Regions from separate parts of the Kitasatospora sp. NPDC058048 genome, predicted to be linked through region 2. Evidence: riboswitches for the same ligand, from Rfam matches in the RefSeq annotation. Region 2 holds a riboswitch; each other region holds the start of a gene.
The links. Region 2 has a riboswitch for cyclic di-AMP ahead of ACFVVA_RS30350 (M23 family metallopeptidase). Riboswitches for the same ligand answer to the same signal wherever they lie in the genome.
Positions count from the first base shown of each region.

Region 1: it holds a riboswitch for cyclic di-AMP, as region 2 does, so the genes downstream of both, ACFVVA_RS11605 (peptidoglycan DD-metalloendopeptidase family protein) here and ACFVVA_RS30350 (M23 family metallopeptidase) in region 2, are expected to answer to the same signal.
Region 3: it holds a riboswitch for cyclic di-AMP, as region 2 does, so the genes downstream of both, ACFVVA_RS03715 (transglycosylase family protein) here and ACFVVA_RS30350 (M23 family metallopeptidase) in region 2, are expected to answer to the same signal.

Region 1 covers NZ_JBHVRT010000008.1:246,606-256,201, forward strand. Annotated here, with positions in the region: gene ACFVVA_RS11590 (RidA family protein) at 1-296, shown strand, start outside; gene ACFVVA_RS11595 (DUF2470 domain-containing protein) at 433-1,152, shown strand; gene ACFVVA_RS11600 (APC family permease) at 1,217-2,767, opposite strand; gene ACFVVA_RS11605 (peptidoglycan DD-metalloendopeptidase family protein) at 3,162-4,154, opposite strand; cyclic di-AMP (ydaO/yuaA leader) riboswitch at 4,157-4,357, opposite strand; gene ACFVVA_RS11610 (MFS transporter) at 4,648-6,189, shown strand; gene purB (adenylosuccinate lyase) at 6,197-7,636, opposite strand; gene ACFVVA_RS11620 (HelD family protein) at 7,746-9,596, shown strand, end outside.
Region 2 covers NZ_JBHVRT010000034.1:99,324-108,919, forward strand. Annotated here, with positions in the region: gene ACFVVA_RS30305 (cytochrome P450) at 1-1,054, opposite strand, end outside; gene ACFVVA_RS30310 (ATP/GTP-binding protein) at 1,051-1,704, opposite strand; gene ACFVVA_RS30315 (DUF742 domain-containing protein) at 1,682-2,029, opposite strand; gene ACFVVA_RS30320 (roadblock/LC7 domain-containing protein) at 2,026-2,439, opposite strand; gene ACFVVA_RS30325 (sensor histidine kinase) at 2,423-3,688, opposite strand; gene ACFVVA_RS30330 (SpoIIE family protein phosphatase) at 3,921-6,140, opposite strand; gene ACFVVA_RS30335 (TetR/AcrR family transcriptional regulator) at 6,368-6,934, opposite strand; gene ACFVVA_RS30340 (alpha/beta fold hydrolase) at 7,015-7,842, opposite strand; gene ACFVVA_RS30345 (YiaA/YiaB family inner membrane protein) at 7,983-8,273, opposite strand; cyclic di-AMP (ydaO/yuaA leader) riboswitch at 8,483-8,641, shown strand; gene ACFVVA_RS30350 (M23 family metallopeptidase) at 8,654-9,502, shown strand.
Region 3 covers NZ_JBHVRT010000002.1:377,796-387,391, reverse strand. Annotated here, with positions in the region: gene ACFVVA_RS03720 (hypothetical protein) at 1-890, shown strand, start outside; cyclic di-AMP (ydaO/yuaA leader) riboswitch at 1,342-1,512, shown strand; gene ACFVVA_RS03715 (transglycosylase family protein) at 1,499-2,875, shown strand; gene ACFVVA_RS03710 (hypothetical protein) at 3,152-3,352, shown strand; gene ACFVVA_RS03705 (LacI family DNA-binding transcriptional regulator) at 3,451-4,470, opposite strand; gene ACFVVA_RS03700 (glycoside hydrolase family 13 protein) at 4,496-6,193, opposite strand; gene ACFVVA_RS03695 (sugar ABC transporter permease) at 6,339-7,244, opposite strand; gene ACFVVA_RS03690 (carbohydrate ABC transporter permease) at 7,285-8,286, opposite strand; gene ACFVVA_RS03685 (extracellular solute-binding protein) at 8,503-9,596, opposite strand, start outside.

The DNA.
Region 1 (9,596 bases), on a different contig from region 2:
ACCCCGCCACCGGCGAGTACCTGCACCACGGCGACGTGAAGGCGCAGACCCGCCGCACCCTGGAGAACGTCAAGGCCATCGTCGAGGCCGGCGGCGCCACCGTCGAGGATGTGGTGATGTTCCGCGTCTACCTGACCAAGCGCGCCGACTTCCCGCTGATGAACGAGGTCTACGCCGAGTTCATCGACGAGAACATCAAGCCCGGCGGCGTGAAGCCGTGCCGCACCACCATCTTCGTCGAGCTGCCGCAGGAGCCGATGCTGGTCGAGATCGACGCCCAGGCCGTCATCGGCTGACGCACCGCCGCACCGCCGCACCGAGGGGCCCGGACGCCGCAGTCGCGTCCGGGCCCCTCGCCCGTCCGGCGGCCTGCTTGCCACACCCCCACCCGCACATTAGGTTAGGCTCACCTAACTAACTGGAGGTCCGTCCATGAGCCTGCCCACCGGCGACACCGAGGTCCCCGAGCCCACCACCGCCGAACGGATCCACAGCCTGCTCGGCACGACCTCCTCGCTCACCGTCCGCGCCCTCGGCGAGCACCACCACCTGAACACCCCGGTCTCCGTGCACGGCTCCCGGCTGCGCCTGCGCACCGCCCTGGACGACCCGCTCACCACCGCCGCCATCGGCGCCGCCGACGGTCTCGCCGTCGTCCTCGACGTCACCGACATCGCCCCCGTCGCCGTCCGCGACCGGGTCCGCGCCCGCCTCACCCTGGCCGGCCGGCTCCACCTGGCCCACCTCGCCGACGACGGCCTCGGCGTGCACCTGCGGGTGGACGTCGCCCACGCCGTCCTCGCCACCCCGTACGGCACCGGCGCGATCACCGCCGCCGACCTCGCGCTCGCCGGCCCCGACCCGCTGGCCCGGCACGAGGCCGCGCTGCTCACCCACTTCGCCGACGACCACGCCGAGGCGCTCGACGTCCTCACCCGGCTGCTCGACCCGGCCGTGCTCACCCACGACCCCGAGGTCCGCCCGCTCGCCCTGGACCGCTACGGCCTGGTGCTGCGCCTGGACCACCCGCACGGCCACCGCGATGTCCGCCTGGTCTTCCCCGAACCGGCCCGGGACACCGAGGACTTCGGCCACCGGATGCACGCGCTGCTGGCCGCCGCCCAGTACGGCCTGCCGGTCCACCGGCGCTGAACCCGGCGCACCGCGAGCGCCGGCCGGTCACCGCTCGACCGCACCCCCAGCACCACCCGCCCGGTCACCGCTCGACCGCGTCCTCCAGCACCACCCGCCCGATCCGCGCGTACAGCTCGGGCCGCCAACGGCGCACCGCCAGCGCCAGCCCGACCCCGCCCGCGAACACCCCGATCACCAGGTACGGGATCAGCCGGAACAGCAGCGTGTGCGCCGCCGCCCCGGCCGCGGCGTCCTTGTTGAGCACCAGCAGCACCACCACCCCGGCCATCGCCACCCCGCCCACCAGCGGTGCGACCAGCGTCCGGAACCAGTGCGCGGTCTCCGGGTGCCGCCCCCGCACGTGGAAGTACCCGACCACGGCGAAGGAGCAGAGCGTCTGCACGACCAGGATCGCCATCGTCCCGAGCAGCGCCAGCAGCGTGTACAGGTGCGCGTACGGGTCCATCCCGGCCGCCAGGAACCCCGCCACCAGCCCCACCGCGATCACCGACTGCACCACCGAGGCGACGTGCGGCGAACCGTGCCGCGCATGGGTGCGGCCGAGCGCCGGGTGCAGCAGCCCCTCCCGGCCGATCGCGTACAGGTACCGGGCCGCGCACTGGTGGAAGGCCATCGCGCAGGCGAACGAGCCGGTGACGACCAGCCATTGGAACACCTTCACCGCCCAGGCCCCCAGGTGCGCGCCGAGCGGGTCGAAGAACAGGCTGTTGCCGTCCTTGCCCGGCACGGCGCCGCTCGCCACCGCGACCGCGTGCCCGACCCCGTTGCCGGACACGATCATCCAGGACACGAAGACGTAGAGCAGTCCGACACCGATCACCGACACCAGGGTCGCCCGCGGCACCACCCGCTTGGGGTCGCGGGACTCCTCGCCGTACATCGCGGTGGACTCGAATCCCACCCAGGACCAGAACGCGAAGAACAGGCCGAGCCCGGCCGCCGCCGCGCCCGAACTCCCCACCCCCCTCAGCGCGTTCAGCGGGTTCACGGCCTCGACCACGATCCCGTCCGGGCCGCCGCCGGAGAACAGCACCGCGAACGAGACCGCCCCCAGCACCCCGATCTCCAGCACCAGCGCCACCCCGAGCACCTTGGCCGTCAGGTGCAGGTCGAACCAGGCCGTCACCCCGATCACCGTCGCCCCGAACAGCGCGTACCAACCCCAGCCCAGGTCCACCCCCAGCTGCGAACGGACCAGTCCGCGCAGCGAGTAGGCGAAGAAGCCGAGGGCCGAGGCCTCGGTGACGACGTACGCCAGCACCGCGAGCAGCCCCGAGGCCATCCCGACCACCCGGCCCAGCCCGTGCGAGACGTAGCCGTAGAACGCGCCGGCCGCGGTGATGTGCCGGGCCATCGCCACGTAGCCGACCGAGAACACCGTCAGCACCACGGTCGCCACGATGTACGCGGCGGGCGCGCCGGCGCCGTTGCCCTGCCCGACGATGATCGGCAGGTTGCCCGTCATCGCGGTGATCGGGGCCGCGGTGGCGAGTGCCATGAACACCACGCCGACCAGGCCGACCGAGTCCGCCTTCAGCCGGTCGACGCCGCCCGTCCCCGGCCGCTCCCGCCCGGCCCTCTCCCCCGCCACGTCCCCGCTCCGGACCGCCATCCGGCCTCCTCGCCTCCCGGACCCGCCCGACCGCCGGACCGGCCGGACGCTGACCGTCCGACAGCATGGCGCGCCGGAGCGGCCCCGCGAGCGGGCCGACGGCCCGCCGGAGCGGTCGGGTTGACGCCGCGTTCGACCGGTCGAACGGCGCCCCGGAACCGCCGGACGGGCGGGGCACGACCGGGCACGACCGGGCGGGTCCGGAACGGCAGCGGCCGGCCCGGCCGTACGAGGAGGTCCTCGTGCGGCCGGGCCGGCCTGGGCGTGTCCCGCGCCCATGTCCGCCGTGCGGCGATCACCCGGTCGAGCGGTCACCCGACATGACCATCCCGGAGGATCGATTCGCCCCGCAGCAGCGGTGGTTCAGAAACCCTCGGGGCTCAGCGGCCCCGGGTCAGAGCGCGACGCCGTGCGCGCGCAGGTAGGCGACCGGGTTGATGTCCGAGCCGTACTCCGAGCCGTTGCGGATCTCGAAGTGCAGGTGCGGGCCGGTCACGTTGCCGGTGGCGCCGGAGAGGCCGATCTGCTGGCCGACGGTGACGGTCTGACCGATCCTCACGCCGATCGAGGAGAGGTGCGCGTACTCGGCGTAGTGGCCGTCGGCGAGCTTGATCTCGACCTCGTTGCCGTAGGCGCCGCCGTTGCCGGCCTTGACCACGACGCCGTTGGCGACGGCGCGCAGCGGGGTGCCGGTGGAGGCGACGAAGTCCTGGCCGGTGTGGTGGCCGGAGGCCCACATCGAGCCGGCCACGCCGTAGGCGGTGCCGAGCTTCGCGTTGGCCAGCGGGGCGACGAAGCCGGAGGTGGCGGCGGCGACCGGAGTGGCGGTCACGACCGGGGCCGGAGCGGCGACCTGCAGCTGGGTCTGGAGCTGGGCGGAGGGCTTGGCGGCCTCGGTCTTCACCTGGACCTGGGCCTGCGGCTTGGCGGCCTGGGTCGCCGGAGCGGCCGGCTGGGCGGGCTTCGCCGGGGCGGCCGGCTGGGCCGGGGCGGCGTCGGCGGCCGGCGCGGCGGCGTGGCCCGACAGCGCGAGCTGCTGGCCCGGGAAGATCAGGTTCGGGTTGGCGCCGACGACCGAGCGGTTCTGCTCGTACAGCGCGTGCCAGCCGCCCTCGACGTTCTTGGCGTCGGCGATCTTGGACAGGGTGTCGCCGCTGACGACGCGGTAGCTCTCCTGCGCGGCCGGGGCGGCCGGGGCAGCGGCCGGCGCGGCCGACTTGGCGTCCGTGGAGGCGGGGGCCTGCGCGGCCGGGGCGGCCGGAACGGTGTGGGCCTGGGCGCTCACCGCGGTGACGAGCGGGAGGGCGAAGGAGACACCGGTGACGGCGGTCGCGATGCCGATACGGGCGGCGCGGGGCAGGGCGATACGACGAGCCTGAGCAGGCATGGAATTTTCCTCTCCGACGCCTGCGAGGTGAGCTGTCGGGTTCGGGCTGGAGTTGCCCGGCCGCATGCGCGGCTTCACCCCTAGCCGGTCCTGGACGCCCGCGCCCTGAGGCGCGAACTCCGGTCCGGCGACTTACCTGTGGGTCCCCCGCTCCTGCCGTACAGAGTTCGTTTCGAACCACCGGGCAGCGGCAGGACTCGGCGTTCCACCCGGGGGATCCGTCCGGACTGGCCGGGCGGTCGCTGAACTAAAACCCATCCGTTCGGGTGAAGCAATGTCGATCTTTGAAAGGGCAACCATCTCCCCCGTTCCGGTGACCCTCCGCAGACCGGACCCCACGGTGCGTACACAACCCATTCACCCCCCGCCACTGATCCACGACCCTGCGCCGAGATCGGCGACGGACCGCAGCCACCCGTTCACGCACCGCCGACCGTCAACACACCCACCGGTGACCCTTGTCACGTGCGCCCCGGCAGCGCAGGATTCGCCCGTGGCCACCTCCGAGGCCGGCACCCTGCGCCTGGGCACCGCGCAGGGTCGCTGGGTACTACTGGCGACCGTGCTCGGCTCCAGCATGGCGATGCTCGACGGCACCGTGGTGAACGTCGCCCTGCCCCGGATCGGCGCCGACCTCGGCGCCTCCCTGGCGTCCCTGCAATGGACCCTGAACGCCTATCTGCTCACCCTGGCGGGCCTGATCCTGCTCGGCGGCGCGCTCGGCGACCGGTACGGGCGGCGCAAGGTCTTCCTGATCGGCGTGGTCTGGTTCGCCATCGCCTCCGCGGCCTGCGCCGCGGCGCCGAACATCCACGTGCTGATCGCCGCCCGCGCCGTCCAGGGCATCGGCGGGGCGCTGCTCACCCCCGGCTCGCTCGCCATGCTCCAGGCCGTCTTCCACCCCGACGACCGCTCGGCCGCGGTCGGGCTCTGGTCCGGCCTCGGCGGGGTGTCGGCCGCGATCGGCCCCTTCCTCGGCGGCTGGCTGGTGGACGGCCCCGGCTGGCGCTGGATCTTCCTGTTGAACCTGCCGCTCGCCGCCGCCGTGATCGCGGTGACCACCCGGTCGGTGCCGGAGACCCGGGACGAGGCCGCCACCGGCCGCTTCGACGTGCTCGGCGCCGTGCTCGCCGCCCTCGCGCTCGGCGCGATCACCTACGCGCTGACCGCGGCCGGCGAGGGCCTGTCCCCGGCGGTCTGGGTCAGCGGGGTGATCGGGGTGGTGCTCGGCGTCGCCTTCGTGGCCGTCGAACGCCGCGCGCCCGAACCGATGCTGCCGCTCGGGCTGTTCTCCTCACGGCTGTTCACCGCGGTGAACCTGGTCACCCTGTGCGTGTACGCGGCGTTCAGCGGCGTCTTCTTCCTGCTGGTGGTGCAGCTCCAGATCGTGTCCGGGTTCTCGCCGCTGGTCTCGGGCTTCGCCCTGGTGCCGATCACCGTGCTGATGCTGGCACTGTCCGCGCGCGCCGGGCGCCTCGGCAAACGGATCGGCCCGCGCGTCCCGCTGACCGTCGGCCCCCTGCTGTGCGCCGCCGGGGTGCTGCTGATGCTGCGCATCGGCCCCGACGCCTCGTACTGGGTGGACGTGCTGCCCGCCGTCACGGTGATGGGCTGCGGGATGACGCTGCTGGTCGCGCCGCTGACGGCGACCGTGCTGGCCGCCGTCGAGGTCCGGCACGCCGGCATCGCCAGCGGGGTCAACAACGCCGCCGCCCGCGCGGCCGGCCTGCTCGCGGTGGCCGCCCTGCCGGCGCTGGCCGGGCTGAGCGGCGACGCCTACCGGGTGCCCTCCGCGGTCGACTCCGCCTTCCACACCGCGATGCTGATCTGCGCGGGCCTCCTGGTGGCCGGCGGGCTGATCGCCGCCGCGACCGTACGCGGCAATGTGCTCGCCCCCGAGGAGCAGCCGGTGGCCGAGCCGAACTGCGACTGGCCGTGCGGACCGACCGCCCCGCCGCTCGACCCCGGCCACGTCCCCACGACGCGCGAGGGCCCCGCCACCGGTCCGGCGGCAGGGCCCTCGGCTCTGAACTGACCGAACGTCAGAGGATGTCGGCCGGCGCGTACTTGGCGGCCTCCGGGTAGGCGGCCGCGACGGCCTCCACCTGGCGGACGACCTCGGCGACCTGGGCACCGGCCGCGCCGGTGAAGGACAGCCGGTCGGCCAGCAGCGCGTCCAGCGCGGCCCGGTCCAGCGGGATCCGCTCGTCGGCGGCCAGCCGGTCCAGCAGCTCGTTCTCCCGGGCGCCCGCGCGCATCGCCAGCGCGGAGGCGACGGCGTGCTCCTTGATGACCTCGTGCCCGGTCTCCCGGCCGACGCCCGCGCGCACCGCGCCCATCAGCACCTTCGTGGTGGCGAGGAACGGCAGGTAGCGGTCCAGCTCGGCCTCGATCACGGCGGGGAAGGCGCCGAACTCGTCGAGGACGGTCAGGAAGGTCTCCAGCAGGCCGTCGAAGGCGAAGAACGCGTCCGGCAGCGCGACCCGGCGCACCACCGAGCAGGAGACGTCGCCCTCGTTCCACTGGTCGCCGGCCAGCTCGCCGGTCATCGAGGCGTAGCCGCGCAGGATGACGGCCAGGCCGTTGACGCGCTCGCAGGAGCGGGTGTTCATCTTGTGCGGCATCGCGGAGGAGCCGACCTGGCCCTCCTTGAAGCCCTCCGTGACCAGCTCGTGGCCGGCCATCAGGCGGATGGTCTTGGCCAGGCTGGACGGCGCGGCGGCCAGCTGGACGAGGGCGGTGAGCACCTCGAAGTCCAGCGAGCGCGGGTAGACCTGGCCGACGCTGGTCAGCACGTTCTCGAAGCCGAGGTGCCCGGCGACCCGGCGCTCCAGCTCGGCCAGCTTGTCGGTGTCGCCGCCGAGCAGGTCCAGCATGTCCTGGGCGGTGCCGACCGGGCCCTTGATCCCGCGCAGCGGGTAGCGGGCGATCAGCTCCTCCAGGCGACGGAAGGCGACCAGCAGCTCGTCGGTGATCGACGCGAACCGCTTGCCCAGGGTGGTGGCCTGCGCGGCCACGTTGTGCGAGCGGCCGGCCATGACCAGCTCGGAGTGCTGGGCGGACAGCTTGGCCAGACGCACCAGGACGGCCACCGTGCGGTCGCGCACGTGCTCCAGGGACTGGCGGATCTGGAGCTGCTCGACGTTCTCGGTCAGGTCCCGGGAGGTCATTCCCTTGTGGATCTGCTCGTGCCCGGCGAGGTCGCTGAACTCCTCGATCCGGGCCTTGACGTCGTGGCGGGTGACCCGCTCACGGGCGGCGATCGAGCCGAGGTCGACCTGGTCGATCACCCGCTCGTAGTCGGCGACGGCGGTGGCCGGCACCTCGACGCCGAGGTCCTGCTGGGCCTTCAGGACGGCGAGCCACAGGTGGCGCTCGAGGACCACCTTGTGCTCGGGGGACCACAGCTGGGCCAGGGTCGCCGAGGCGTACCGGGAGGCCAGGACATTGGGGATCTGGGGCTTCGCGCTCACGCTTCGCAAGAGTAACAGCCGAGGTCACGCCGAACGTCGGCGGCTGGGGTAGGCTGGGTCAATTGAGCGCCTTTCAGATGGCGCACCAGAACCTTCTCACCGCAAGGATACCACACCGATGAGCGAACATCCAGCGGCCGCGGGAGACCCCGGCGACGCCCTCGCCACGGCCCTGCGCACCGAGCAGGCCCGCCTCACCCGGCTCTACTCCCGGCTCGACACGGTGCGCGAACGGGCCCGCCGCACCGCCGACGGCGCCCACGACGGAGCCGCCCCCGGCGGCACCCACCAGGCCCGGCTGGAACGCGAGGTGCGCGCCCACGAGGCCGCCCGCCACGCGGCCCGGCTGGACGCGGTCGAACGCGGCCTGTGCTTCGGCCGCCTCGACGAGCGCGACGGCACCGTCCACTACATCGGCCGCACCGGCCTGACCGACGACGCGTACGAACCGCTGCTGCTCGACTGGCGCACCCCGGCCGCCCGCCCCTTCTACACCGCGACCCCCGCCCGTCCGGGCCCGGTCGTGCGCCGCCGTCACCTGCACACCCGGGGCCGCACCCTCACCGGGCTGGACGACGAGGCGCTCGACCTCGCCGGGCTGGACGAGTCCGGCCGGCGCGGCCTGGTCGGCGAGGCCGCACTGCTCGCCGCCCTCGGCCGCGAGCGCACCGGCCGGATGGGCACCGCCGTCGCCACCATCCAGGCCGAGCAGGACCGGGTGATCCGCTCCCCGCTGCCCGGCGCCCTGGTGGTCCAGGGCGGCCCCGGCACCGGCAAGACGCTGGCCGCCCTGCACCGCGCCGCCTACCTGCTGTTCACCCACCGCGCCGCACTGGAGCGCCGGGGCGTGCTGGTGATCGGCCCCAACCCCGGCTTCCTGCGGTACATCGACCAGGTGCTGCCCGCCCTCGGCGAGACCGAGGTGGTGCTGCGCACCGTCGGCGAGCTCCTCCCCGGCGTCACCGCCACCCGCACCGACGCGCCCGCCGCCGCCCTGGCCAAGGGCGGCCCCTGGATGGCCGGGGTGCTCCGCCGCGCCCTGGCCGCCCACCAGACGGCCCCCGCCGACGGCCTGGACCTGGGCGACGGGCTGCGGGTCTCCGCCCGGGCCTGCGCCGAGGCCCGGGACGCCGCCCGCGGCCTGCGGCTGCCGCACAACCGGGCCCGCGGCTTCTACCTGAGCACCCTGCTCGACGCCCTCGCCATCGCCCAGGCACTCGCCCTCGGCCGCCCGTACGACGACGAGGAGGCCCACTACGCCCCGCGCGAGCTGTGGGAACGGCCGGACGTCCGCGCCGCGCTCGACCCGCTCTGGCCCCGGCTCACCTCCCGGCAACTGCTCGAACGGCTTCTCACCGACCGGGAGTTGCTCACCGAAACGGCCCCCGACCAGGCATCCGCCCTGCTCCGCCCGCCCGGGTCGGACTGGACGGTCGAGGACGTCCCGCTGCTCGACGAGGCCGCCGAACTCCTCGGCACGGCAAGGGAATCCGCCCCGACCGACACCCCGACCGACGACACCTCGGACGAACTCGCCTTCGCCCAGGGCGTGCTGACCATCACCGGGCAGACCGACGACGCCCTGCTGGACTCCGCCGCCCTCGCCGAGCGCTTCCGTGACAACGGCCCGTACCGCTCCACCGCCGAACGCGCCGCCGCCGACCGCACCTGGGCGTACGGCCACGTCGTCGTGGACGAGGCGCAGGAGCTGTCCGCGATGGCCTGGCGCGCCGTCCTGCGGCGCGTCCCGACCAGCTCGCTCACCATCGTGGGAGACCTCGCCCAGACCGGATCGCCCGCCGGCGCCCGCAGTTGGGCCGACATGCTCGACCCGCACCTGCCCGGCCGCTGGCGCGAGGAACGGCTGACCGTCAACTACCGCACGCCGGAGCCCGTGATGGCCCTCGCCACCGCCGTGCTGCGCACCGCCCTGCCCGACCACCGGCCGCCCGAGTCCATCCGCCCGGGC
Region 2 (9,596 bases):
CGGCGGCGGACACGCCCTGCGCGGCCGGGTCGGCGTTGGCCGCGGCCAGGCCGAGGACGAGCATGTCGCCGGCGCTGATGTACTGGCCGCCGAGCACGGTGTCGCCGGTGGCCCAGCGGCCGGGGAAGTTCTGCGTCGGCGGGTCGCGCCAGAGCACCTCCTCCAGCGCGTCGGAGACGGTCAGCCGTCCGCCGGTGAGGGTGGCCCGGAAGCGCCGGTCGGTGAGCAGCAGCCGCAGGGTGTTCCCGGTCCAGCAGATGGTGGTCTCGTTCCCGGCGACCATCATCACCACCAGGTGGTGCACCGCCTCCTCGTCGGTCAGCGCGGCCGGGTGGGCCAGCAGCCAGGAGGTGAGGTCGGCGCTGGGCGTGGCCCGGCGGCGCCGCACCAGGTCGACCAGGACCGCCTGGAACTCCTGGTTGGCGCGCACCGATTCGGCGCCGCTGTCGGCGATGTGGTGGATCAGCCGGATGAGGTGCGGGCCGGCGTCGGCGGGCAGGCCGAGCAGCTGGGTGAAGACCAGCAGCGGCAGCCGGCGCGCGTACTGGGCGACCAGGTCGGCGGTGCCGTCCGGGCCCCAGCCGTCGATCAGCCCGTTGGCGGCGGCCTCGGTGGTGCCGCGCAGCTGGCGGTGGTCGATCTGGGCGAGGGTGTCCGAGACGGCGCAGCGCAGCCGCTGGTGCTCGGCGCCGTCCAGGTTGAGCAGGGTGGGCCGCCAGGAGGTCATCGGCAGCAGCCGGGAGTCGGCCGCCAGCCGGCCCTCGGCGGGCACCCGCCAGCGGCGCGAGTCCTTGGAGAACAGCGCCTCGTTGCGGGTGAGTTCGAGCAGCTCGGCGTAGCCGAGGACGAGCCAGGCCTCGACCCCGGGCTCCAGCTCGATGGGGGCGACCGGCCCGTAGCGCTCGCGCAGCCGGGCGTACAGGCCGTGCGGGTCCTCGGCGACGGCCGGGCCGTACAGCGGCGTCAGCGGGACGCCCACGGGCAGTCCGCCGGGCAGGCCGGTGCCGTGGGCGACCGGGCACCCGGCGGCGCCGGGGGGTTCGGGGGTGGTCATCCCTGGAGCTCCAGGATCGAGCTGCGGTGCAGGTGGTCGACGAAGTCGATCAGCAGGTCGTAGGACTGCCGGCGGTCGCGTGCGTCGCAGTGCAGGATCGGCACCTCCGGCAGCAGGTCCAGCGCCGAGCGCAGTTCCTCCTCCGGGTAACCCGGGGTGTCCGGGAAGGTGTTGACCGCGACCGCGAACGGGATGCGCTGCTCCTCCAGCCGGCCGAGCACGTCGAAGCTCTCGTCCGGGCGGCGCAGGTCGACCATGGCGATGGCGCCGAGCGCGCCGCGCGACAGGTCGTCCCAGAGCGGCCAGAACCGCTGCTGCCCGGGCGTGCCGAACAGGTACAGCGCGAGCCGCGAGTTGAGCGTGATCCGGCCGAAGTCCAGCGCCACCGTGGTGGTGGTCTTGCCGGGGCGCCCGGTGAGGTCGTCGATGCCCGCGCTGGCGGCGGTCATGGTCTCCTCGGTGCGCAGCGGGGTGATCTCGCTCAGCGAGCCGACCAGGGTGGTCTTGCCCACCCCGAACGGACCGGTGACCAGGATCTTGACCGCGCCCTGCACCGAGGAGGGCAGGTACTGCGGTCCGTCGGCGGCACCGGCCGCGTCGGTTGCGTCCGGGGCGTCGGGGACGGCTTCAGCGGAGTTGGCGGAGGCCAACGAGCACCTCCTCCAGGAGGGTTGCGGGCAGGCGTTCGGCCTGCGGGACGGGCGGGAGCACCTGCACGGCGCCGAGGTCCCACAGGTCTCCGACCAGCACCTTGACGACGCCGAGCGGCAGCCCCAGGTGGGCCGCCACCTCGGCGATGGACAGCAGGCTGTGGCAGAGGTCGAGGATGCGCCGGTGCTCGCGGTTCAGCAGCGGGTGCTCGGGCAGGTCCGGCGGGTCGGGTAACGCGCTGACCAGGCTCTCCAGGGCCAGCTCGGCCCGGGTGGAGCGGCTGCGCCCACCGGTGATGACGTACGGCCGGACCGGGCCGCTCACCGGTGGCCCCCCGCCGCGTGGTCGACGCGCGGCGGGCTGGTGAGGTGGGTGCCGATCCGCTCGACCAGGACCTGCATCTGGTAGGCGACCAGGCCGGCGTCGACCGCCTCGCTGGTCACCACGGCCAGGTGCGCGCCGGCCCCGGCGGCGACGACGAAGAGGTAGCCGCCGCCGTACTCGATGATGATCTGGCGGGTGGCGCTGCCCGGCCCGCCGAAGCCCGTCGCGACGCCGCGGGCCAGCGACTGCAGTCCGGAGCAGGCGGCGGCGAGCCGTTCGGCGTCGTCGCGGGCGATGCCGGCGCTGCGGCCGATCTCCAGGCCGTCGTTGGAGACGACGACGGCGTGCTGGACCTGCGGGACGGCGATGATGTCGGCGAGCAGCCAGCCGAGATCAGGGGTGGTGGTCATGGAACTCTCCGGAGCGCTGGGGAAGTCGGGGGGAAGCGGGAAGGGAAGGGTCGGACTGGGCCTGGGCCCGGGCGGCGGTACGGCCGCTGGCGGTCCCGGCCTGGAACATCGCCATGAACGCCTGCGCGTCCCGGGCCGAGCGGTAGGGCGGCGCGGGCTGCGGTGGGGGAGCGGCGTGCTGGGCGGGGCGGCCCGTGCGGCCGCGCCGGTGGCTCCGGCGGGGCAGCGGGGGCGGGGTGTCGCCGGTGGCGGCGTGCCGGCCGGACGGCGGGGTCTCCAGCAGGGGGTGACCGACGGGGGAGGCCGGTCGGGGGCCGGGGTTGAACGCCCGGTCGTCCGGCCCGAGGCCGGGGACGGTGGGCGGCAGCGGCTCGGTGAGCAGCGCGTTGGGCAGCAGCAGGACCACGCGCACGCCGCCGTACGGCGAGGGCGCCGAGCTGAGCGTGACCCGGAAGCCGTACTGCTCGGCGAGCCGGCCGACCGCGGCCAGGCCCAGTTGCGGGACCTCGCCCAGCCGGGAGACCTCCAGGGTGCTGCCGCCGGCCAGTGCGGCCGCGGCCTTGACCACGGCCTGTTCCGGCATGCCGACGCCGCCGTCGTCGATCTCGATGACGGCGCCGTTGTGCACCGGCATCAGGGTGACGAACACCTGGGTGCTGGGCGGGGAGTAGCGGGTGGCGTTGTCCAGCAGTTCGGCGATCGCGTGGATCAGCGCCTCGGCGGCGGCGCCGACCACCGCGGTCTCGGTCCGGCTGCGCACCACCACGCGCTGGAACGGCAGGATGCGCGACTGGGCGCCGCGGACGACGTCCTCCAGGGGGACCGGTTCCGGCCAGTGCCGTCCGGCCCGCGCGCCGCACAGCACGGCCAGGGTCTGGGCCAGCCGGGCCTGTTGGGCGGCGGCGTGGTCGGCCTTGAGCAGGCCCTCCAGCAGGGCCGGGTCGTCGTGGGTGCGCTCCATCTCGTCCAGCAGCGCCTGCTGGTCGTGGGCCATCACCAGGATCCGGCGGGCGACGCTGAGGAAGGCCCGCTGGGTGGAGGCGGTGTGTTCCTGCTCCTGCTGGACGGCGGCGAGGTCCTCGCCGCGGCGGGAGAGTTCGGCGGCCAGTTGCTCCTGGAGGGCGGCGAGTTCGCCGTGCAGCCGGTCGGCGCGGCGGCGCTGGGTGACGGACACGGCGCGGTACCGCGCGGTGGCCACGAGGGCGAGGACGGCGAGTACGCCGGTTGCCGTTACGGACCACTGAGTCATCGTCACGCCGCGAATTCTAGGGTGATGATCCTACGAAGGTGTGAACGGATCTCGCCAAGTGACCGGATCTCGTCAATATCGAGTCAATTCGGCGCCAATCGGCACTCGTTCGACCCCGATCCCTGCGCCTGACGAGCCAGGGGAGCAGCCCGGCCGGCACCGGTGGGAACGCCGGAATCGAGCCCGACGGCCGGATCGCGTTCCGCGATGTGTGGGGCCCGTGTGCACGGTGTTACGGAAGGGGCGTCGTCCGGTGCAGGAGCAGCAGAGCCACGTCGTCCGGCCGGGACCGCCGCTCGGTCACGTTCAGGGTGAGCAGATCGGCCAGCCGCTCCAGCGCCGGTGCCGGGCCGATCCGCCCCGGACCCGTCTGCCGCGCCCACAGTTCGAGCCCGCCGAGCATCCGCTGCACCGACTCGTCGTAGTCCTCCTCGCGGTCCTCGACCAGCCCGTCGGTGTACGCCAGCAGCGTCTCCCCGACCGCCAGCCGCTCCACCGCCAGCGGGTACGGCTGCTCCGGGTCCACCCCCAGCGGCGGCCCGCCCGGCAGCTCCAGCTCGACGGCCGCGGCGTCGGCGGTGATCCGCACCGGCGCCGGGTGCCCGGCCCGGGCGGCGGTCAGCGCGCCGTCCGCCGGATCCAGGGTCAGGTAGAGGCAGGTCGCGAACAGCTCGGTGTCCAGCTCGGCCAGCAGCCGGCTGGTGCGGGTCAGGGTGGCGGCCGGGTCGTGCCCGTCCGTCGCGTACGCCCGCAGCCCGCTGCGCAGTTGGCCCATCACCGCGGTGGCCTCGGCGTTGTGGCCCTGGACGTCGCCGATCACCAGCCCGATCCGGCCCTCCGGCAGACGCAGCAGGTCGTACCAGTCGCCACCGATCTGCATGCCCTCGGTGCTCGGCAGGTAGCGGGCGGCAGTGGCGATCCCGGACAGCCGGGGCAGGGTGCGCGGGAGCATCGCCCGCTGCAGCTCGGAGGCCCGGTGGTGGTGGGTGTCGTACAGCCGGGCCCGCTCCAGGGACTGCGCCAGGATGCCGGCGAAGGCCGAGTACAGGGTCCGGTCCTCGCGGCTGAACACCCGCTCGGCGGCGAAGGTGATCAGGCAGGAGCCCACCTGCTGCCCGGAGGCGACCAGCGGCAGCACCGCCCAGGCGGCCGGGGCGAGCGGATCGCGCCGGGAACGGGCCGCCGAGGGTTCGCTGAACAGCGGGGCGGAGCGGGCCAGCGACCGCTGCATCACGCCCTCGGACAGGTCCGCCAGCCGGGTGAGTTCGGTGCGGCGCGGGCCCCCGTACACGGTGTGCGAGACGGGCAGCAGCCGGCCCGCGTCCACCAGGTCCAGGACGATGCCGGCGGCGCCGAGCGCCGGACGGGCGACGTCGGTGACGGCCGTGGTGACGTCCCGGACGGTCACCGCCCGGGACAGCGCCCGGGTGAGCGTCAGCAGCAGTGCCGTCCGGGCGGCGGCCGGGGAGTTCCGCTCCTCGGCCGGCGGCTGCTCCCGGTAGCCGGCCTCGGCCAGCAGCCCGGCGATCCGCACCGGCCGCCCGTGCACGTCCAGCATCACCTCGCCGGACTCCTCGACCCGGGCGGGCCGGCCGCCGGGCCGCAGCACCCGGTAGCCGATCCGGTAGCGGCCCCCGGTGGCCAGCGCCTCGGCGAGCGCGGCCTGCACGTCCGGCAGGTCCTCCGGGTGGACCAGCCGGTCCAGCTCGGGGGCGGCGCCGTCCGGGGCGGCCGGGCGGCCGGTCACCCGGAACGCCTCGGCGTCCCAGTAGCTCTCGCCGGTGACCAGGTCGCGCTCGAAGGCGCCGTGCCCGGCGGCCCGCACCGCCAGCGACAGCAGCGGGTGGGCCGGCCCGGCCGGGTGGCCGTCCGCCGCCCGCGGACCCTCGGGCAACCGGACGCCGTAGGGTGCGCGGGTGCCGTGCGGCAGATGGGCGTCGGCGTGGTCCAGCAGGTGCGAGAGCCGGTGGGCGCAGGCCTCGGCGACGGTCTCCAGGACGTCCAGGTCGCGGCGCGGGACGGTGCCCCGGTGGGCCAGCGCGAGGGCGAGCACCCCGATCGGCCGCTCGTCCACGACCATCGGCAGGGCGATCACGGCGACCATCCCGGTGCCCAGACCGGCGTTCGCGTTCGGGTAGTCGACGCTGGTGTGCTCGGGGCTGAGCAGGTACGGGCGGCGCAGCCGCAGGGCCATCGCGGCGGGCAGCTCCCCGGCCGGATCGACCACGCCGTAGCGCTCGTGCGCCCAGTCCGGCAGCCCGTGCGAGGCGGTCAGCCGGAGCATCCCGGTGGAGTCCAGCAGGTACAGCGCGGACCCCTCGCCGGTGATCCAGCTCGGGCCCTCGGCCAGTACGGTGCCGAGCAGCTCGGCGGCGCTGGTGCAGCCGAGCAGCAGGCGCACGCAGCGCATCGCACTGCGCGCGGTCGGACTGTCGGCGGGCTCCAGGGGCACTGACCCTTAATACCCCATTTCCCCAAGCGGTGAATGGTTCCTCAAGAGGTGAACGGGGACCGGGCCGTCGCACCGGCACCGGCATCGGCATCGGCACCGGCACCGGCACCGGAGAGGTGGCCGTCCGCGCCGGCGGCTGTCCGGGCGCGGCCCGGCGCGGGAAGCCGGTCCGGCCGGGCTGTCCGCGCGCGGGCGGTGCCGCCCTCCGGTCCGTGCGGGCCGGCCTCCTACGCGGGCCAGGCGCGGAGGCCGGTGGTGAGGGTGGTGATGAGGCGGTCGTGGGTGGTGGCGAGGTCCTCGGCCAGCCGGAAGCCGCCGGCGGTGGTGAGGGAGGCGAAGCCGTGGGCGAGGGAGCGGACGGTGCGGGCGGCGTGGATCGCCTCGGAACCGTCGAGGCCGTACTCCCGCAGGACGGCGATGATCACGCCGACGAGCCGGGCGCCCGCGCGGGCCAGGTCGTCGTCGGGCTGCGGGGCCTGGGGGAGGGCGTTGTAGCGGTGCGGGTGCGCGGTGGCGTACGCGTGGTAGGCGCGCAGCACGGCGGCGACGGCATCGTCCCCGCTGCGCCCGACGGCCGCCTCGGCCAGCCGGTCGGCCAGGTCCCCGGTGACCCGTACGGCGATCAGCAGCCGCAGTTCGGCGAGGCCGCCGCTGACGTGCTTGTACAGCGAGGGAGTGGCGACCCCCGCCCGGGCGGCGACGGAGGCCAGCGTGAGGGCCTCGGAGCCCTGCTCGTCGATGAGGGCGAGGGCGTGGTCGACGACCTGGTCGGGGGTCAGTCCTACGCGGGGCATGGGTTCGGGCTCTCCGTACGGATGACGTCGGGTGGATCGGGCGGGTTCGGGCAGGAGCGGGCGGTGGGGACGGGCGGGGCTCAGCCGAGCTCGGCGAGGAACGGCAGCAGGGCGTCGGCGGTGGCCGTCGGGTTGTCGGCCATCGGGTAGTGCCCGGACCCCTCGATCATCACCTTGCGCGCGCCGAGCGCGGCGGCCTGCCGGTCGGCGACGAGCTCCGGCTTCGGGAAGTCGGGGTCCTTGCTGCCCATGACCACCAGCGCCGGGCACCGCACCGCGGCCGTCCAGCCGACCGGCGCCGAGTCGCCGTGGACGTACCCGCGGGTGGCGGTCTTCCGCCCCGGGGTGCGCAGCGCGGCGACCAGTCCGTCCACGTACGCGTCGAAGTCGGCGGGCTTGGCACCCGGGAAGGCCATCCGGCGCAGGTAGAAGCCCCAGGAGGCCGGCCAGTGGACGAGGGCGGCGCCCATCAGGCCCATGGCGCCGCGCATCAGGGCGCCCGGCGGCGGGTTCTCGACGAAGGCGTTGAGCAGGACGATCCCGGCGACCCGCTCGGGCGCGTCCCCGGCGGCCCTGACGACGGTCGCCCCGGTGTAGGAGTTCCCGGCGAGGACGGCGCGCTCGATGCCGAGGTGGTCGAGCAGGGCGAGGACGTCGCCGGCGATGGCGGCCGGGCCGTAGTCGTCCCACTCGACGGAGGACTCGCCGAAGCCCCGCAGGTCCACGGTGACGACGCGGTGGCCGGCGGCGACGAGCAGCGGGCGCAGGTGCCGGTAGGCGGCCCGGCTGTCGAGCATGCCCGGGAGCAGGACGACGGGGGTGCCGTCGCCCTGCCGGGTGTCGTCGAAGGCGATCCGGCCGCCGGGAACGGTCAGGTACTGGGTGCTCGGGGTGATGGTGCCGTTCATGGGGGTCCTCCTCGGGCCGCCGGTGCGGGGCATCGGCGTGCGGGCCGATAGCCATAAAGCTAAGGCTAATAGCCTTAGCTGTCAAGCGAACGGCCGGGTGAGGGATGGAGCGGAAGGAGCGGAAGGGGTGGAAGAGGCGATCAGACTCCCTCCACCTTGAACGGGTCGTGCTCGCTGAGCAGCTTCTCCAGCCTGGCCTGGTCCACCCGGGTGACCATCTCGTTGGACTCCTGCCGGTCCCGGATCACCTTCGCCAGCGTGAACGCCGAGGTGACGGTGTAGAGGAGGCCGATCCCGAGGAAGGCCCTGGTCCATCCGCCGACCGGCAGGTAGGCGATCCCGACGGCGAGGGCGACGCCCGACAGGGCGAAGGAGAGGACGGCCTGGATGTGGTACGCGGCCGTGGTGCGGGTCTGCATCGATGTGCTCATGGCGCCAGGATGTGGCCGCCCGGACGGGGCGCACATGAGTAGGAGTACTCAGATGGGGCCGTGCGCGAGGGAGGTGTTCGCCGGTGTCGTTCGTTGACGTCCGATCACTTTGCCCTAGGCTGCTCCGAACGGATGGCTTGGAATCAGAGCCTCCTAGGATTAACGTTTGATAACGCAGCGCGGTTGTCAACGCCGTACCCAGACGGCACCGTGCGCCGTCGCCTAATCCCGCCGACCCGCCTCCGGGCAGGTCAGGGAGCCGGGGAACCACGTTCCTTGGGGTGAATCGGCGGGGCTCCGGCCCAGCCGTAGGAGACCTTCCTGCTCCGAACCCGTCAGCTAACCCGGTAGGCGCGAAGGAAGGAAAGGAGCGCGCCTCCGTGGCGTCGACGCACACCCCGGCACACCCGGCCGGCTTCGCAGCCGGTACCCAGCTCCTCGACCACCCCGGCACGGACGGCCCCGAGGCCTTCGGCCCGGAGGACTTCCCCGCGGAGGTCGAGACCAACCGCCACCGGATGCCGCGTCAGACCCGCGGAGCCTCCCCACTGCTCGGCGTCACCGCCGTCGCCGCCACCCTGGGCGCCACCGGCTTCGCCTCGGCGACCCCGGCCGCCGCCCCCGCCGTCGAGGCCCCGGACGAGACCCCGGTCGCCCTCTCCGCCGACCCCGGACTCGCGCTCGCCGCCCGCATCCAGCACCAGGCCGACAGCCAGCGCACCGCCGCCGAGGAGACCGCCCGGCTCCAGGCCGCGCAGGAGGCGGAGGCCAAGGCCGTCGCCAAGGAGGCCGAGGCCAAGCGCGCCGCCGAGGAGGCCGAGCGGGTCAAGGCCGCCGCCCTCACCCTCCCGGTGAAGGACTACCGGCTCTCCGCCCACTACGGTCAGAGCGCCCGCTACTGGGCCAACCTGCACACCGGCCTGGACTTCGCCGCCGACACCGGCACCCCGGTCTACGCGCTCGGCCAGGGCACCATCACCTCGGCCGGCTGGGCCGGCTCGTACGGCTACCGGATCGTCGAGACCCTGCCCGACGGCACCGAGATCTGGTACTGCCACCTCTCCTCGATCACCAAGGGCTCCGGCAAGGTCGCCCCCGGCCAGCAGATCGGCAAGGTCGGCGCGACCGGCAACGTCACCGGGCCGCACCTGCACATGGAGGTCCGCCCCGGCGGCGGCGCCCCGGTCGACCCGGAGCCCTGGCTCCAGCAGCGCGGCCTCAACCCCTGACCCGCGCGAGAAACCCGGCGCACCCGCGAGAGGCCCGCGCACCGGCGCGAGAAACCCGACGCGCACGCGAGAAGGCCCCGGCCCGGAGCAGCGG
Region 3 (9,596 bases), on a different contig from region 2:
ACCGTCGTCCCGAGCGCCCCGAGATCCCGGCCGGCGCCCCGGCCCTGGTGCTCGCCGTGCCCGCGACCGCCGGGCCCGAGTCCCGCTCGGTCGTCGAGGAGTTGCTCTCGATCGTCCGCACCGAGCAGAACGGCGTCCGGACCGCGGTCGGCTACCTGCCCGGCAACGGCGGCGAGGGCGCGGGCGGCGAGGACCGCACCGTGGCCGAGCTGCTGGCCATGGCGGCCGAGGCCGGGCTGCCCACGCCCGTCCTGGTGCCGCTGGTGCCCGGCCCGCACACCTTCCTGACCGAGCTTCACGCGCTCGCCGCCGAGTACGGCGCGCCCGTCACCGACCCGCTGGGCCCGCACCCGCTGCTGGCCGAGGCCGTGCACGTCCGGCTGTCCGAGGCCGGGCTGGCCCGGGCCGACCGCGCCCGGCTGTTCGCCATCGCGACCGCCGCGGACGGCGTGGTGCTGACCACCGTCGGCGGCGAGGACGCGGCCGCGGCGGCCGGTATCACCGGCGTGCTGCTGGCCGCCCGACTGGCCGTGCCGGTCGTCGCCGCCGCGCTCGACGTGCCCGGCTCGGTGGCCGCGGCCGTCAACCACCTCAGGGACACCGGCTCGCAGCGCCCGGCGCTGGCCCCGCTGGTGATCGGCCCGGAGGCGGACTCCGAACTGCTCGCCACCGCCGCCGAGGAGACCGGCTGCCCGTCGGCCGCGCCGCTGGGCTCGTACCCGTCGGTCGGCCAGCTGATCGCCTCCACCTACCTGGCGGCGCTGCCCGCGCCGTCCCCGGAGGACCTGGCACGGGCCGAGGCGGAGGCCGCGGCCGCCGCCGAGGCCGAGGGGGCCCTGGAGGGCGTCCGCGGCGCCCACGCGGCCTCCCAGGAGCCCGCAGGGCGGTAGTCGACGCCGCGCGCCGGTTCGCGCGCACCGAAGGGCCCGGAACGGCATGCGTTCCGGGCCCTTCGGTTTTGCTCCGCCCGCCCACGGCCGTCCCGCGGAAGTCGGACGGCAATGAAGTGGAATGTCCGTTCTGGCCTATTTGAAAGGAAATAGGAAACGCGGTCGCGGGCGCTCGCATCACTGCCGCCGCAGCATCCGCCGGGGCGCTCCGGCCCGCGATTCGACGCGCCGTCACACCACTTCTGAAGCGCTGCCAGTTGTGGGCTTCCGCAACAGGGTTGCCTGAAAACGATCATTTACGATCATGAAGAGCGGCAATTTTGGCAGTTCCCACTAAACCGTGATGCGCATCACAGCCGTTTGCAGTTTGAACTTAAGTCTGATTAACGTGCTCCCCGTTCGTGACCACACGAACCCGGTTCATCCGCGACGCCGAGTCCTGCCGTCGGATGTCCTGGCAGCGCGAAATCGCACCACGGCAGGAGCGGGGGACCCACAGGTAAGTCGCCCCGGACCGATCTCCGGAACGGTCCAGGGCTAGGGGTGAAGCCGCGCCCACAGCGCGGCCGGGCAACTCCAGCCCGAATCCGACAGCTCACCTCGCAGGCGTGGGAGAGGACCGCGTCTTCATGCTGCCCACCAACGGCACTCGTCTGTCCAGCCGCACCCATCGCGTGATCGCCGCCCTCGGCGTCGCGGGCGTCGGCCTCACCGTCCCCTGCATCGCCTCCGGCACCGCCTCCGCCGCCACCGTCGCCACCTGGGACAAGGTCGCCCAGTGCGAGAGCGGCGGCAACTGGAGCATCAACACGGGCAACGGCTTCTACGGCGGCCTCCAGTTCACCTCCAGCACCTGGTCCGCCTTCGGCGGCAGCGCCTTCGCGGCGCGCGCCGACCTGGCCACCAAGGACCAGCAGATCGCCGTCGCCGAGAAGGTCCTCGCCTCGCAGGGCCCCGGCGCCTGGCCGGTGTGCTCGGTCCAGGCCGGCCTCACCAAGGGCGGCGCCGCGGCCGCCGTCGACACCTCGGCGGGCTCCACCGCCGGCTCGACCGCCGCCAAGCCCGCGCAGCCCGCCCAGAGCGCCAAGCCGGCCGCCCCGGCCGCCAAGCCCGCTCCGCAGACCCAGGCCCCGGCCGCCAAGCCCGCCGCGCCCGCCCAGGACGGCACGCAGGCCGGCACCGACTCCGCCGCCTCCGGAAACCGGAGCGACTGGGTCCAGAAGCGCCAGCAGCAGGCCCAGAACGGCGACTACACCGTGGTCGAGGGCGACTGGCTGTCCGCGATCGCCGACCAGCACAAGGTGCAGGGCGGCTGGCAGCGGCTGTACGAGCTCAACCGCGGCACCCTGACCGAGGGTCCGGACAGCATCTACCCGGGCCAGCAGCTGTCCTTCGGCGGCAACGGCCAGGCCCAGGCCGGCCAGTCCGCCACCGGCAAGTCCGGCTCGGACTTCACCTGGTTCGACCGCTCGCAGAAGTCCGGCCAGTCCGCGAACGGCGGTGCCGTGAACGCCCAGCCGACCGCGCAGGCCCAGACCCCGGCCGCCAAGCCGTCCACCAAGCCGGCTGCCAAGCCCGCTCCGCAGACCCAGGCTCCGGCCCAGACCCAGGCTCCGGCCGCCACCGGCAGCATGGCCGCCGCGGTCTCCTTCGCCGAGTCGAAGGTCGGTCAGGCGTACGTCTACGGCGGCACCGGCAACGGTGGCTGGGACTGCTCCGGCCTGACCCAGGCCGCGCTGCGCGCCGCGGGCGTCTCCGTCCCGCGCGTCGCCGCCGACCAGGCCGCCGCCAGCACCCACGTCTCGCTGGACAGCCTCCAGCCGGGCGACCTGCTGTTCTGGTCCAACAACGGCAAGGACTCCGGCGTCTACCACGTCGCGATCTACGTCGGCAACGGCAAGTACGTCGAGGCCGCCAACCCGAGCTCGGGCGTCCGCGAGCAGAGCATCGCCAACTGGGCCCCGGACTTCGCCGGCCGGGTCTGAGAACGGCGAACAGCCGACGGACGACGGACGACGGATAACAGCTGACGGATAACAGATAACAGATTTCATCATCTGTCAGCTGTTATCCGAACGCTGACCGCCCACGCCCCCGGGGAGAGTCTGGTCGCTCCTCCCCGGGGGTTCCGGCATGCCTCCGGCCGTACCTCGTGGCGAATCCCTGCGGCGAAGCCCCGTGCTGAATCCCCATGGCGAATCCCCGTGGTGATTCCCCGCCCCAACGGGCATGCTGCTGCTCTGCACCCGAGGAGGAGTCACATGGCCCAGGTCACCGTCACCCTCGACGCGAACCTCGCGATCGACGCGATGTTGCTCTCCGGCACCAAGAACCCGCAGGACGCCGTCGAACTGGTCCTGCGCGACTACCTGGCCCGCGGCCGCCGTACCGAGACCCGTACCGGCGAGGCGGCCGACGGGCACCGACCGACCGTCGACCGCCCCACCGCCCAGGAGGGCTGACCGCCCGACGGCCCGGGGCGGCCGACCGCACGCACGCCGAAGGGCCCCGGAGAGCAACCGCCCTCCGGGGCCCTTCCGTCGGCCGTGACGGCCGGGGTTCAGCGCGCGCAGGCCCCGGTGGACCCGCGCATCACCAGCTCCGGCTGGAACATGAACTCGCCGCGCTGGGCCGCGTTTCCGCCGACCTCCTCCAGCAGCGCGTCCACCGCCGCCGTGGCCATCGCCTCGACCGGCTGGCGGATCGTGGTCAACGGCGGCTCGGTGAAGGCGATCAGCGGCGAGTCGTCGAAGCCGACCACCGACACGTCCTGCGGCACCGACAGCCCGCGCTGCCGCACCGCCCGGATCGCCCCGAGCGCCATCATGTCGCTCCCGCAGACGATCGCCGTGCAGCCCTTGTCGAGCAGCGCGCCGGCCGCCGCGTGCCCGCCCTCCACGCTGAACAGCGTGTGGTGGACGAGGTCGTCGGCCTCCTCCCGGGAGAGTCCGAGCACCTCGCGCAGCGCGGCCGTGAAGCCCTCGATCTTGCGCAGCACCGGCACGTACCGGCGCTGACCGACGGCCAGCCCGATCCGCTCGTGCCCGAGTTCGGCCAGGTGCTGGACGGCCATCCACATCGCGGCCCGGTCGTCCGGCGAGATGAACGGCGCGTCGATCTTCTCGCTGTAGCCGTTGATCAGCACGAACGGCACCCCGCGCCCGGCCAGCCGGGCGTAGCGGTCGTGGTCGGCGGTGGTGTCGGCGTGCAGCCCGGAGACGAAGACGATGCCCGCCACGCCCCGGTCCACCAGCATCTCCACCAGTTCGTCCTCGGTGGACCCGCCCGGGGTCTGGGTGCACAGCACCGGCGTGTAGCCGTGCCGGCTGAGCACCTGCTCGATCACCTGGGCCAGCGCGGGGAAGATCGGGTTGCTCAGCTCGGGCGTGATCAGACCGATCAGCCCGGCGCTGCGCTGGCGGAGACGGGTCGGCCGCTCGTACCCGAGCACGTCGAGCGCCGCCAGCACGGTCTGCCGGGTAGCGGCGGAAACGTTCGCCTTGCCGTTGAGCACGCGGGAGACGGTGGCTTCGCTGACCCCCGCCTGCGCCGCGATGTCTGAGAGTCGCGCCGTAGTCACGGTCCCAGAGCCTATTCCAACCACGTCAGACCGCCCACCAGCCGGTGCTGTCCGGAGCGAGCACCGTCTCGCCGCCGTCCACCACGAGGTCGGCCGAGCCCAGCAGCAGCGTGCCCGGGGCGGCGATCCGCACCGGTTCGCCGGTGGTGTTCACGGTGCAGACGAAGGCGCCGCGACGGAACGCCAGGGTGCCCTCGGGGCTCTCCAGCCACTCGACCCCGGTGCCGGCGCCGAGGTCGGGCTGCGCCCGGCGGACGGCCAGCGCGCTGCGGTAGAGCTCCAGGGTGGAGGTCGGGTCGCCGGTCTGCGCCTCGACACTCAGCCCGGCCCACTCGGCCGGCTGGGGCAGCCAGGACGGCCCGCCGGCCACCGGTCCGAAGCCGTACGGGGCCTCGGTGCCGGACCACGGGATCGGGACGCGGCAGCCGTCGCGGTAGCCGTCCTGGCCGGCCTGACGGAAGAAGGACGGGTCCTGGCGGACCTCGTCGGGCAGGTCGGTGACGTCCGGCAGGCCGAGCTCCTCGCCCTGGTAGACGTAGGCCGAGCCGGGCAGCGCGAGCATCAGCAGGGTGGCGGCGCGGGCGCGGCGCAGGCCGAGCTCGCGGTCGCCGGGGGTGCGGATCTGGGTGCCGAGGCCGGGCTCGTTGGCGAACCGGGTGGCGTGCCGGGTGACGTCGTGGTTGGAGAGCACCCAGGTGGTGGGGGCGTCGACCGGGCGCATCGAGTCGAGCGAGAGGTCGATCACCTCGCGCAGCGCGGTGGCGTCCCAACCGGTGCCCAGGTACTGGAAGTTGAAGGCCTGGTGCAGCTCGTCGGGGCGGACGTAGTTGGCGGTGCGCTGGACGGTCGGGGTCCACGCCTCGGCGACGCCGATCCGCTGCCCCGGGTACTCGTCGAGGATCCTGCGCCAGCTGCGGTAGATCTCGTGCACGCCGTCCTGGTCGAAGAACGGCATGACGTCGTTGCCGAGCAGCTTGAGCTGGTCGGCGCCGCCGAGGTCGGGCAGGCCGGGGGCCTTGACCAGGCCGTGGGCGACGTCGATGCGGAAGCCGTCCACGCCCATGTCGAGCCAGAAGCGCAGGATCGAGCGGAACTCGTCGGCGACGGCCGGGTTCTCCCAGTTGAAGTCGGGCTGCTCCGGGGCGAACAGGTGCAGGTACCAGTCGCCGGGGGTGCCGTCCGGGTTCTCGCTGCGGGTCCAGGCCGGGCCGCCGAAGATGGACTCCCAGTCGTTGGGCGGCAGTTCGCCCTGCTCGCCCTTGCCGGGGCGGAAGTGGTAGCGCTCGCGCAGCGGGGAGCCGGGGCCCTCGCGCAGGGCGCGCTGGAACCACTCGTGCTGGTCCGAGGAGTGGTTGGGGACGAGGTCGACGATGATCCGCAGACCCAGGTCGTGGGCGTCCCGGATCAGGGCGTCGGCGTCCAGCAGGGTGCCGAACATCGGGTCCACCGCGCGGTAGTCGGCCACGTCGTAGCCGGCGTCGGCCTGCGGCGAGGCGTAGAACGGCGACAGCCAGACCGCGTCCACGCCGAGGTCGCGCAGGTAGGGCAGGCGGCTGCGGATGCCGGGCAGGTCACCCATGCCGTCGCCGTTGGAGTCGGCGAAGCTGCGCGGGTACACCTGGTAGATGACCGCGTCCCGCCACCAGCCTCTGGACGCGCTGACGTTCGCCTCGTGAGCGGTGTCGGCGGCAGGCCGGGAGGTGTCGGCCAGGTTCTGGGTCATGGACGGTATCCCTTGGGGACTAGAGGAGCGGAAGGCGCTGGGACGTGGAGGCGCGCGACGAGGTGCGGTTCTGTGACGACGTGCGGTCTTGCGACGGCGTGCGGTCCTGTGACGACGTGGTGGCGCGTGACGACGTGGCTGCCCGTTACGACTTGGAGGCACCGGCGGTCAGGCCGGTGACCAGGTGGCGCTGCACCAGGTAGAAGAAGGCCGCGGACGGGATCGCGATCAGTACGGCGGTCGCGGCCATCAGGTTCCACTGGGCGTCGTGCTCGCTGACGAAGGTCTGGAGGCCCACGGCCAACGTGTACTTGTCGGAGCTGAGCATGAACGTGGAGGCGAACGGCACCTCGGCCCAGTAGGTGAGGAAGGAGTAGAAGGCGGCCACCGCCAGGCCCGGGCGGGCGAGCGGCAGCACCAGCCGCCAGAAGGTGCCGAACGGGCTGAGCCCGTCGACCCGGCCGGCCTCGTCGATCTCCACCGGGATGGTGTCGAAGTAGCCCTTCAGCAGCCAGGCGCAGTACGGCACGGTGGTGGTCGAGTAGACCAGGATCAGGCCGGTGTAGCTGTCCAGCAGGCCGAGTTCGGAGAGCATCGTGTACATCGGCACGATCAGCACCGCGATCGGGAACATCTGGGTGACCAGCAGCGACCACATCAGCGGCTTGTGTCCGGGGAACTTCATCCGGGAGACGGCGTAGCCGGTGGTGGCGGCGAGCATCACGCCGAACACGGTGGTGACGCCGGAGACCAGCAGGGCGTTGCCGAACCAAGTGAAGAAGTCGGTGTCGGACAGCACGTGCTGGTAGTTCGACAGCGTCAGTTTGCCGAGGATCTGGCCGGGGTGGAGGTAGTCGGTCTTGTCCGGGCCGAGCGAGACGAACAGGATCCACGCGACCGGGAAGAGCGCGATCAGGCCGGCCAGGATCAGGGTGCCGTGGGACAGCGCCCGGGCCATCGGGCTGCGCTCGCCGCGGCGGCGGACCTTGGCGGGCCGGGCGGCCGGGGCCGCGGCCGCCGGGCGGGCCGGGAGTTCGGTGGTGGTGCTCATCGGGGTTACCTGCCTTCGTGGGTCAACTGGGTCCGGGGCCTCAGCCGTTGGCCTGCTCGTTGCGGGCGAGCCAGCGCCGGTAGAAGGCGGTGAAGACGATCAGGATGGACAGCAGGATCACGCCGTAGGCGGCGGACTGCGCGTAGTCCCGGGGGATCTGGCCGAAGCCGAGCCGGTACGCCCAGGTGACCAGCAGCTGGGCGTCGGGGGCGCCGGTGCCGAACAGCAGGAAGATCACGTTGAACTGGTTGAACGTCCAGATCACGCCGAGCAGCACGACCGTGGAGGAGACGGAGCGCAGCCCCGGCAGGGTGACGTACCGAAAGCGCTGCCAGGCAGTGGCGCCGTCCATCTCCGCGGCCTCGTACAGCTCGGCCGGGATCGACTGGAGGCCGCCGAGCAGCGAGATCATCATGAACGGCACACCGGCCCAGGTGTTCACCATGATCGCGGCCGCCTTCTGCGCCCACGGGTCGGTGAGCCAGCCCGGCTCGGGCAGGTGCAGGAAGGAGAGGATGTTGTTGACGACGCCGCCGTCGGCGAGCATCAGGCGCCAGGAGAAGACGGTGACGAAGGTCGGTACTGCCCAGGGCAGGATGAGCAGCATCCGGTAGGCGGCGCGGCCGCGCAGCTTCTGGTTGAGCAGCAGGGCCAGGCCGAGGCCGAGGGTGTAGTGCAGGAAGACGCAGACGGCCGTCCAGGCGATGGTCCAGACGAAGTGCGACCAGAAGCGGTCGTACGAGCCGGGGCCCCACAGGATGTCGGCGTAGTTGTGGAAGCCGACGAACTCGTAGCTCGCCGGGATCTCGTTGACGCCGATCTTGCGGGCGACGTTGAGGCTGTTGGCGTCGGTGAGGGTGAGCCAGATGCCCTCGGCGAGCGGGTAGAGCACCAGCGCACCGAGCACCAGTACGACCGGGGCGATCATCGCGTAGGCGTACCAGTGCTTGGCGTAGGAGCGCTTGACGCGTTCCAGCAGGCCTGGACGCTGCTCGCGTTCCCGGTTGCCCTTGCCGGTGGCGCCCTGCACGGCGACTGACATCGTTTGCACCTTCTCGGGGGGGAATTCTCGGGGGGAGCCGACGGCCCGGTCCGCAGTGGGCGACGGGTGCCGCGGGGCGGGTGGCGACGGGCCGCGGACAGCGAACGGATGACAGCTGACAGATGATGAAATCTGTTATCCGTCATTCGTTCGCCGTCGCACGGTCACCGCCACCCACCCGCTGTCATCCGTCGACCGGCGGGCCGGGCACAGGGACTACTTGGCGAAGCCCGGCAGGAGCTTGGCGTAGTCGGTGGAGACGGTGTTCAGCGCGTCCTGGGTGCTGGTGCCCTGGACGGCCTTGCCCAGGTTGGTGCCCAGCGAGGCGAACAGCGAGCTGTACTCGGGCAGCTCGGGGCGCGGCTTGGCGCTGCTCAGCACGGCCTGGAAGCCGGCGATGCCCGGGTCGGCCTTGACGTCCGCGGTGAAGGCGTCGGAGCGGGTGGGCAGGGTGGAGTTCTTCTGCGCGATGAACGCCTGGCTCTCGGCCGAGGTCATGAAGGCGGCGAACTTCTCCGCAGCGGCCTTGTGGGCCTTGTCGGCGCCCGCGTAGACCGAGATGTTGTGGCCGCCGGTGGGAGCGCCACCCTTGCCGCCGGAGCCACCGGGGACGGCGGCGATGCCGAGGTTGTTCTTGTCGGCGAAGGCCGAACCCTTGTAGATGTTGGTGATCTCCCAGGGGCCCTGGACGATCGCCGCGACCTTGCCGCTGTTGAAGGCGTCCATCATGTGCGCGTAGGCGTCGGTGGTGACGTCGGCCTTGACGGTGCCCGGCGCGGTGAACATCGACTTGTAGGTCTCGACGGCCTTGACGGCCTCCGGCGAGGCGACGGTGATCTTCTTGCCCGCGGCGTCGACGGTGTCGGTGCCCTCGCCGAACAGGAACGGCATCGCGTAGTAGCCGTCGGCGGCCTTCAGCCAGAAGCCGTCCACGCCGGCCTTCTCCTTGACGGCGGCGGCGTCGGTCTTCAGCTCGTCCCAGGTCTTCGGCGCCTCGGTGATGCCGGCCTTGGTGAACAGCTCCTTGTTGTAGAGCAGGCCGAGGGTGTCGGTCACCAGCGGCACGCCGTACAGCTTGCCCTCGTACTTGGCCTGCTGGATCAGGCTCGGCTGGAAGGCGGAGGTGTCCGCGGCGGCCGGGGTGCCGTCCAGCGGCTCCAGGTAGCCGGCCTTGGCGAAGGCGGCGGTCCAGCCGACCTCGGAGCGGAACACGTCCGGAGCACCCTTGGCCCCCATCGCGGTCTGGAGCTTGTTCTGCGCCTGGTCGAACGGCACGTTGACGAAGTCGACCTTGACGTTCGAGTTCGCAG